Linked DNA regions of Aureispira sp. CCB-E. The protein of the gene in region 2 interacts with the protein of the main gene of each other region in a pairwise test. Links are inferred from orthologs where the notes say so. Each region holds a gene or a part of one and is shown on either strand. Other genes may lie near its edges.

Evidence for each region. Proteins that work in one complex are often made in the same cells at the same time.
Region 1: the proteins of pepT (region 2) and tpiA interact in binary tests that used the Escherichia coli proteins (3 or more experiments, as listed by UniProt). The link is inferred for Aureispira sp. CCB-E from one-to-one orthologs.

The regions. Positions count from the first base shown.
Region 1 is NZ_CP133671.1:1,799,086-1,803,532, reverse strand. The notes cover bases 943-3,851. They hold tpiA (triose-phosphate isomerase), read right to left. Parts: upstream 2,830-3,851; coding sequence 2,056-2,829; downstream 943-2,055. Other genes in these bases: QP953_RS06925 (vancomycin high temperature exclusion protein), read right to left, coding at 2,996-3,652; QP953_RS06935 (gliding motility-associated C-terminal domain-containing protein), read right to left, coding at 943-1,807. In the rest of the region: more of QP953_RS06935, read right to left, coding at 1-942; QP953_RS06920 (hypothetical protein), read right to left, coding at 3,941-4,447. UniProt on the Escherichia coli protein: Involved in the gluconeogenesis. Catalyzes stereospecifically the conversion of dihydroxyacetone phosphate (DHAP) to D-glyceraldehyde-3-phosphate (G3P).
Region 2 is NZ_CP133671.1:3,040,956-3,045,439, forward strand. The notes cover bases 1,084-4,029. They hold pepT (peptidase T), read right to left. Parts: upstream 3,200-4,029; coding sequence 1,967-3,199; downstream 1,084-1,966. Other genes in these bases: QP953_RS11445 (DUF547 domain-containing protein), read left to right, coding at 1,167-1,898; QP953_RS11455 (alpha/beta fold hydrolase), read left to right, coding at 3,663-4,029. In the rest of the region: QP953_RS11435 (hypothetical protein), read left to right, coding at 1-100; QP953_RS11440 (DUF695 domain-containing protein), read left to right, coding at 145-891; more of QP953_RS11455, read left to right, coding at 4,030-4,394. UniProt on the Escherichia coli protein: Cleaves the N-terminal amino acid of tripeptides.

The DNA.
Region 1 (4,447 bases), 1.2 Mb from region 2 along the record:
TCTGTGCTGGCGGAGGCGTACCATTATAAGATACATTTACTCCTAACTGTATCGTATCCAGTTCATTTGGACACATAAAATATTGACTTGCAGTTGTCTCAAAGTTATTCAACTCCATGACATCTATAATAAAACTATCTCGAGCAGAACAAGTCCCGCCTACTACATTATAATATATAATATGTGACCCTACGGAAGTATTCGAGATATCTATAACTCCTGAAATTGAATTGATAGCTACATTTGCATCTGAGCTAAATGTTCCTCCTGGAGTTCCTGTAATGGTTGGTGTTGGATCTGGTCCTTGACGGCACCAAAGAGGTTGTGCATAACTAAATGTAGGATCTGGTACATCAACAATCGTAATCTGAATAGAGTCAGATGGACATATAGAAACAGAGTCCAGTGTATATACAATATCGTATGTTCCTACAGCCGAAGAATCTAAATCAATAATACCTGTAATAGAATCCATCACCAAGCCCACAGGGTTGGTGGGTAAGCCCAGGAAGACCCCTGCGGAGTCTCCAATGACGATAGGAACAGGATCCACATCGTTCCTACAGTATATATTATTGGTATAATTTGCTCCATAAATAACCAAAGCATAACTCAATAATTGTATTGAGGGGACGGGACAAGCATTATCATTTATATTGATCGAGAAAGGATATGTACCAGGTGTTAAATTGATAGAGTTAACTGTAAAGGTCAAAATAACTGAATCAATAACACTGTTATCTACGTTATAACTAACTACAGCACCAGGTATAGCACTGATAATATTACTAGTAACTGTCAAAGAGTCACCATTAGGATCTTCAATGACTAACTCAAAAGAAGCAAAATTACCTCTACATAACTCCAAACTACTTCCATTTATTGTAATTGCAGAACCTTGTACTCCATTAGAGTCAACGGCTGGTGGGTCGTTATTACAGTTTGTCTGAATTACAATCTGCACTTCACGTATTGTTGTTGCGATAACAACTCCATTTCTTATCTCTTCTATTTTAATCCCAATCATGGCAACTTGTCCTGTGTTGTCCGCAGGCAAAAATGTCATCTGTCCTGTTGTAGAATCAAACTGAAAAGTTGTTGTAGGAACCAATTGAACAGGGTTGGTTGCAGAAAGTCCTGCCACAAATGGAATGTTAGCAGGAGGATCGTTCTGAGGATGAATTAGAGAAAAAACTAAAGTATCTCCATCTGGGTCAAAAGCCCCGTGATTATATTGTACCAAAGAACTATCACAACCATAATGAATTGGTAAGTTTGAAAATTGCACAGAATTATTACATGGAACTACATTGGTATTAATGGTTGTAAATACATTGGTTCCTGCACTACTTGCGTTTTGCAAATTAGTTACGGCAGCTGATCGACAACAGGTACCATAACTAGCTGTCCAAATACATCCTGCGGGTAGCGTTGTGACGCCTCTATAAACCCACTCTCGAGAGGCTTGCTGCGACCCACCATTACAGACAGATAAAGAAGGACTACATAATAATTCATCAACAGGACGTCCCCCAAAACCTGCAACAGTATCGAGCGTTAAATCGGCGACTGTTCCTGTGCAAGTTCCATTGTTCGAAAATTCCAATGTAGTGCTTGTAGGTAAACTAATACTGTTGGGGTCACAATCACCATAACAAGTCATTGTAAACTCGTACTGGTTTCCACCTAAACAGGTGTAAGTTATAGAACAGCCTAAGTTGTGACTAGCAAAAGCTGTTGTGTAAGTACCTAAGAGTAGTAAGCTGAATAAACTTACTCGTCCAAGAAGTGTAAGGAGGATTTTCATCTTGAGTAGTGTTGTTTGTATATCGCTAATTTTATAAAAATGATTTTCAATGAATCAAACTATTCGGCCTATAGGGGGCTAATGCTTGATTTATTAATTTGTTGTAAATAAACTGTATAAGAATTCTATATAGAACGTAACAAAACGTTAATTTGTATCTACCTGAACAAAAAAAAATGAAAAAAAAGCTAGATTTTAACACTTTCTTACTCTAAATCAGAATAATAAACAGGCTTGAATAAGCTTGTTTAAGCCTGTTTTGCTCTAGCTTGAATAATTTGTAAAAAGTCTTCTGATTGAAGGGAAGCCCCTCCTACTAAACCACCATCAACATCTTTTTGGGCGAATAACTCAGCAGCATTAGAAGGTTTGCAACTCCCTCCATAAAGAATAGAACAAGCGTTGGCTAATTCGGCAGTATAGTGTTCAGAAATTTGATGACGAATGAATTGATGCATTTCTTGTGCTTGGGCAGGGCTTGCTGTTTTTCCTGTCCCTATTGCCCAAATAGGCTCATAGGCAATTACTACTTGTTTCATTGCATCTTGTGAGAGGTGAAACAGACTTTCTTTTAGTTGTTTCAAAACAAAGTTTTCTTGTTGATTGGCTTCTCTTTCTTCTAAAGGCTCGCCACAGCAGAAAATCACCTTTACTCCAGCTCTAATAGCAGCATCAACTTTTTTAGCTAAAACTTCATGATCTTCTTGAAAGAATTTTCTACGTTCAGAATGCCCTAAAATAACATAGGTCAGATTCATGGAAGCTAACATTTCTGCTGAAATTTCGCCAGTATAGGCTCCCTTCGGTTCATAGTGACAATTTTGTGCTGCAATATTGACATGAGCAATATCTTTGCTCATACTATTAATGGTATGAAGGTAGGGTGCTGGAGGAGCTAGAACTATTTCTACCTTATTTGACATTTTTTTGGCTTTCGCCAAAATCTCACTAGCTAACGAAAATGCTTCGATGAGATTTTTATTCATTTTCCAATTTCCTGCAACAATTAGTTGGCGATTCATAAATTTTGATTTTAGAAAAATAAAAGTGTTGGGAGATACGTATTCGCGACGAAATTACGCTTTTTTAACAATTATTTTAGCTAAACATCAACTGAAACTCAAAAATTGAAAGAACTATGTATGATTCTAATTGCATCATACGATGAAATTGACTAAGCGACTCTTGTTATACTCTTATGGTAATTTTATCCCCCAAAAACTTAGGTTGTGTATCTAATAAATACAAGTCTAATAAAGCTTTAGGTCGAGCTAAATATTCTCTCCATACGGTTTTAAGAGTAGCTTCTTTCGGGTAGGCTGCATTGTAAGCAACGGCATCGATACCATAGTGTTGGGCAATAAACAAAGCTCTATAATTATGAAACTCTTGTGAAACGATGGTAATGCGTTTTTGTTGGAAGATTTTGTGGCTACGCACGACTGAATCTAGCGTTCTTAATCCTGCAAAATCCATAGTAATACAGGAATCGGGTACTCCTAATTTTATCAAGGCATGGCGCATGTCTCTAGGTTCGTTATAGTTCATAGAACTATTGTCTCCACTAACTAAAATATGTTTCACCTTACCTTCAAAAAATAATTCTGCTGCTGCTTTTATTCGATGTGTAAAAAAGGGGTTTTCAACAATACCATTAACACTTCGGCTTGTCCCCAAAACTAAAGCAACATCACTATACCCTACTTTCTGAATATCGTTATAAACGTTGGAATTTACGGCTATAAGTACGACCAAGTTTGCTAATAAAACCATCAAAACACCTACAATACTTCCTAATAAAGTGTATTTTGATAACCTCCCCATTAACACTAATAATGACTGCATGATTTATTCGTTTTTGTGATCGTCTACATATGCATATAACTTACAAGCATAAACAATTGTAAGCAGAATACAGGTAAAATTCCCCTAATCTTTTGTTACAAAGAATTGGTTATTTAGCTTACCCAAGGCATTATTTCAGGCGATACCTTTGATATTCTATACATAATAAACATTAAATTCTAGAGACGGGGGCGATTATCTTTATAGTGCTTAACGCAATATTATATTGTAAGTTACATTTTATATTCCAATTTTAAACAAAACAATCCATCAATTAACGTAATATTATTATTTCCCGTTCAGTTCTAGTTTTAAATTTTTTCGTGCCGTTTCTTCATATTTCTCAAAAAAAACAGACGAAAAGTATATTTTCTCACGTGCTAAAAAGTTCTTTAAAACCTTTTTTCTGCCCATTTTGTACAACAGTTTAACATAAGCCGTTTTGTACTCTTGCCATATGGCTTCGCTGTATAATTTATAAGTTAAAGTACTTGCTGCCAAAATTGAGAGATCAAAATCTAAGAAAAAATAAGTGTCCATTTTTTCTATTCTAGGATAATGTCCTTCTGTACTCAAAATAAGTTCCTTAACATACTCTAGGCTAGGCACATCCAAATAGATTTCAAACAATTCTTGCGCCAAATTGGCAGATTGACGTTCATTATCCTTAGCTTTTACAGTATAAATAGCATCGTGGTACCATATTGCCACTTCAAATAATAAAGGCGCTTCTATTTGAGCTTTGTACTGATCCAATAAATTTAAGAAATTTGAAATATGAACTAAATTATGATA
Region 2 (4,484 bases):
GGAAGATGGCTCGACGCTTTTGTTAGATATATCTAATACGGGAAGAATGGATATTATGGAAAATAAGAAGAAAAAGAAAAAAAATAGGAAACGGAATTAATATAGTTAGATGTTGTATGTGATTAAAAAAAGAAGCCTTAATATATGAAAATGCCTGAAAATTGGGACTTTTACTTTGAAGAAGATGAAGATGGTCCGATGTCCATTTTTGTAAACATTGGATTGCATCAAATAGCTCCTATAAAAAAATATTTAAACCTTTTGTGCATTTCAATAAGGTATACATCAAAAGAGAATGGTTTTCCTACAAGCGATGATCTTGACAGGCTAAGTATTTTGGAAGAGGAAATTATTCCTACATTATGGAAAAAATTTAAGGCAATCCAAGTGGGACATATTACGTCAAAAGGAACAAGAGATTTTTTCATTTATTTCAAGGAAAAAGTCCAGATAGACAATATACTTTCAGGACCTTTTCGAAGTTTCCCATCAAGCACTTATCATTTTAGTGAAGATAAAAATTGGGATTTATTTTTAATGGTATTAATGCCATCTGAAGAACAATATCAATTGATGCAAAACAGGAGAGTTTTGCGCAATATGGAAAAGCATGGCGATACTCTTCAGAAATTAAGAGAAGTAAGTCATTGGGCGTATTTTGAAAAGCAAGAAGATCAATGTTCTTTTGAGAAAGCTGTTAAGAAAGATAACTTTAAAGTGCTTAGAAAGAGATTCAATAAAGAGGATAAATTAAGATATGAAATAGTTTTTTCAAGGCTTGATAAAGTTGACTATGATGAAGTTAATATTTATACCACTAGTTTATATAAATTAGCTAAAGATTTTAATGGGTATTATGATGGATGGGAATGTAAATCATTTACTGAATAAATCAAGTAATAAAAACTGTGTTATGGACAACCTGAAAAATTGCAGATTTTTCCTTAGGAGTTTATATTTCTACTCGTATAATACCTTTAATTTGTGGGGGATTCCTTATACAACACACAAAACTATTTGAGTATTATAATACTTCTGTCAAAAAGAGCTGCTTAAAACTTAGAAGCCTGTTTTCTTAAAAAGAACTTGTTATCTTCCTATGGTTCTAAAAAGAATGGTCTCAATAGAACTTTCTTTTATTTCTTTAATAAAGATGCTTGGTGTTTATGAAAAAACTATGGATTGGTTTCTTGTTGTTGGTTGTGTTAATAACCGCTTGTGATAAAAATATCGTAAATAATGAGCCTCAGAGTCACGCTTCATTTGATGCTCTTCTAACAAAATATGTAGATACAAATGGAAATGTTGACTACGTGGGGTTTAAAAATGAAGAAGCAAAACTGTTGGCATATATTGACTGGTTAAAATCCAATGGTCCAGAAACGACTTGGTCGGATAACAAACAGATGGCTTATTGGATCAATTTATACAATGCTTATACGATATATACTATTTTGGTAGAACATCCTGTGAATAGTATTTTAGATATTGATGGTGGTATGGTATGGACTACGCGTCAAATAATGGTTGGAAGCCAAGCATATACATTGGATCAAATCGAAAAAAATAAATTATTGGCTGCATTTGGAGAGCCCAAAGTGCATTTTGCAGTTAATTGCGCTGCTGCTTCGTGTCCTCCTTTATTGAACAAGGCATGGACAGAATCCAATATTCAACAATATTATACCAGTCAAACCAAAGCTTTTATTAATAATCCTACTTATAACACCATAACAACTGATACCATAGAAATTTCGAAAATTTTTGATTGGTATGCCACCGATTTTGGTGGCAGCAGCCAACTTGTAAATTACATTCAACAATATTCAGATCATACAATTTCTAATAATGCTGTTGTGAAATTTAAGTCTTACAATTGGGATTTAAATGCTCAATAGTCAGAAAAAAATAAGTCATCCTCTTTAATTAGAAGATGACTTATAGGTAGTAAAGTTTGTTGATAAGATTACCAATCTCGGCTTTCCATTAATTTAGCAATTTCAATAATTGTCTCTGTAGCGGCTACAATAGATTCTAAAGGAACATATTCATAACGACTGTGGAAGTTTAGACCGCCAGCAAAAATATTAGGACAAGGCAAGCCCATAAATGACAATCTGGAACCATCTGTTCCTCCTCGAATAGGACGAGTAATGGGTTGCATTCCTAAGTTGCTAATGGCTTCTCTTGCTAAGTCGACAATATGCATAACAGGACGAACTTTTTCTGCCATATTATAATATTGGTCACTCAAACTCAAAGAAAGACGATGGTCATATTTTTGATTTAAAGCATCTACTGTTTGTTGCATCAATGCTTTTTTTGCTTCAAATTTTTCTTTGTCATGATCTCTAATGATATAACGGAGTTCTGTTTTGTCTACATCTCCATTGACAGAAAGCAGGTGGAAGAAACCTTCATAACCTTCTGTTTTTTCGGGCACCTCCTCTGCGGGCAAAGCTTGAATAAGTTCGGCTGCAATATACATTGAGTTGACCATCTTGTCTTTTGCGGCACCAGGATGAACAATTTTTCCCTGTATATCAATGGCCGCGTAAGCCGCATTAAAATTTTCGTATTCAATCTCACCAGGAAGCGAGCCATCCATTGTGTACGCCCATTCTGCACCAAATTTTTCCACATCAAATAAATCTGCTCCACGACCTACTTCTTCGTCAGGAGTAAAACAGATACGGATTTTCCCGTGTTTAATTTCAGGGTGGTTAATAAGGTATTCCATAGCAGAAACAATTTCTGTTACACCAGCTTTGTCGTCTGCTCCTAAAAGTGTCATGCCGTCAGTCGTAATCAAAGTTTGACCTTTAAATTGGAGCATTTCAGGGAATTCAGAAGTTCTAAGAACAAGATCTTCTTTTTCGTTTAATACCAAGTCTCCACCATCGTAATTGTTCCAAACAATTGGAGCGCAACCTGTTGCTGTGAAATCTGGAGATGTGTCAATATGGGCAACAAAACCAACTGTAGGTATTTTCTTGTCGGTATTGGCAGGAAGCGTAGCCATAATGTAACAATGGTCATCAATTTCAACATCACTCAAACCTATGGCTTTTAATTCTTCTACAATTTGATTGGCTAAGATGAATTGTTTATCTGTACTAGGAATTTTTTCTACTCCAAACTCAGACTGAGTATCTACTTTGACATAACGGAGAAAACGATCTAAAATCTGCTCTTTCATGATGCTAATTTATAATTTATATACGGTTTTATAGAGCTGGTAAGTTACTTAAAGTCTTGAAAATTTCGTATTATTATCATAAAAAATCCAAACCATTAATAAACATGATCACGAATGAAATGGTATGCCTACAAAACCATCTTTTTGGGATTGACTTCGTCAAATGCTCTACTTCATAGCTTACAGCTATGAGTTTGCGCTTTTCCTTGTCCTTCAAAAAATCTTGCTTTTTCGGTAATACGACTCTATTCGTAATCATGTCTAATGAATTTTTCCCATGAAAAAAATAGGATACAAAGTGCTAGTTATTTTATTGCTTGTCGCATTGGTTGCGCTAATTGTTATTGTAGAGTTTATAGCTCCTTATGCTATTGTAATGCCCTAAAAGATTGATTTAGAAGAACACCAAGAGCGATTTTCTTATGGTGCCTTCCCTAAAGATTACCAACTAAAAACAGAAGTGTTGGAGATAGAGACAAAGGATGGTGTTATTTTGTCCAATTATTTGGCATTGCCAGACCAAGATTCTGTAAAAGGAACAATCATTATGCTGCATGGTATAGGAGGTTGTAAAGAAGATTATTTAGGGATAGCGAAGCGTTTGACCGAATCAGGATACAACTGTATGATTTATGATGCCAGAGCACATGGACAAAGTGGGGGAAAATATTGTACATTTGGGTATCATGAAAAAGAAGATGTTCAAGCTGTCGTTGCTGCAATTTTAAATTATGACCCCAATACGTCTATTGGAATTTGGGCGAGTTCTATGGGAGCGGCGGTTGCATTGCAGGCATTGGCTATAGAACCAAGAATTCAATTTGGCGTGATTGAAAGTACATTCACAGATTTATCAGAGATCGTTTATCAGTACCAAAAACGATACTGTTATGGGATTGGTTTACGTTTTGCTTCTAATCGAGCTTTAACGCTTGCTGGGCGGATTGCCAATTTTGATCCGTACCAAATTCAACCCATACTAGCTTGTAAAAAAATAAAACAACCTATTTTGATGAATCATGGCGATGCCGATAAGCATATTCATATTCGATATGGCAAGCAGTTGTTTGAAGCTTTGGCAAGTACTGACAAGACTTTTTATACTGTGAAAGGAGGAGCACACACAGATTTATACACGGCAGGAGGAGCCGCTTATTACAACCATACGTTAGATTTTATAGCAGCACATTTTTAGATACTCTACAATAATCGACAGGTCAAGCTGCTATTTTATAAAAAAAAGTGTAACTAATTGACTTTTTAGGGATTATTAATAAAAGCTATT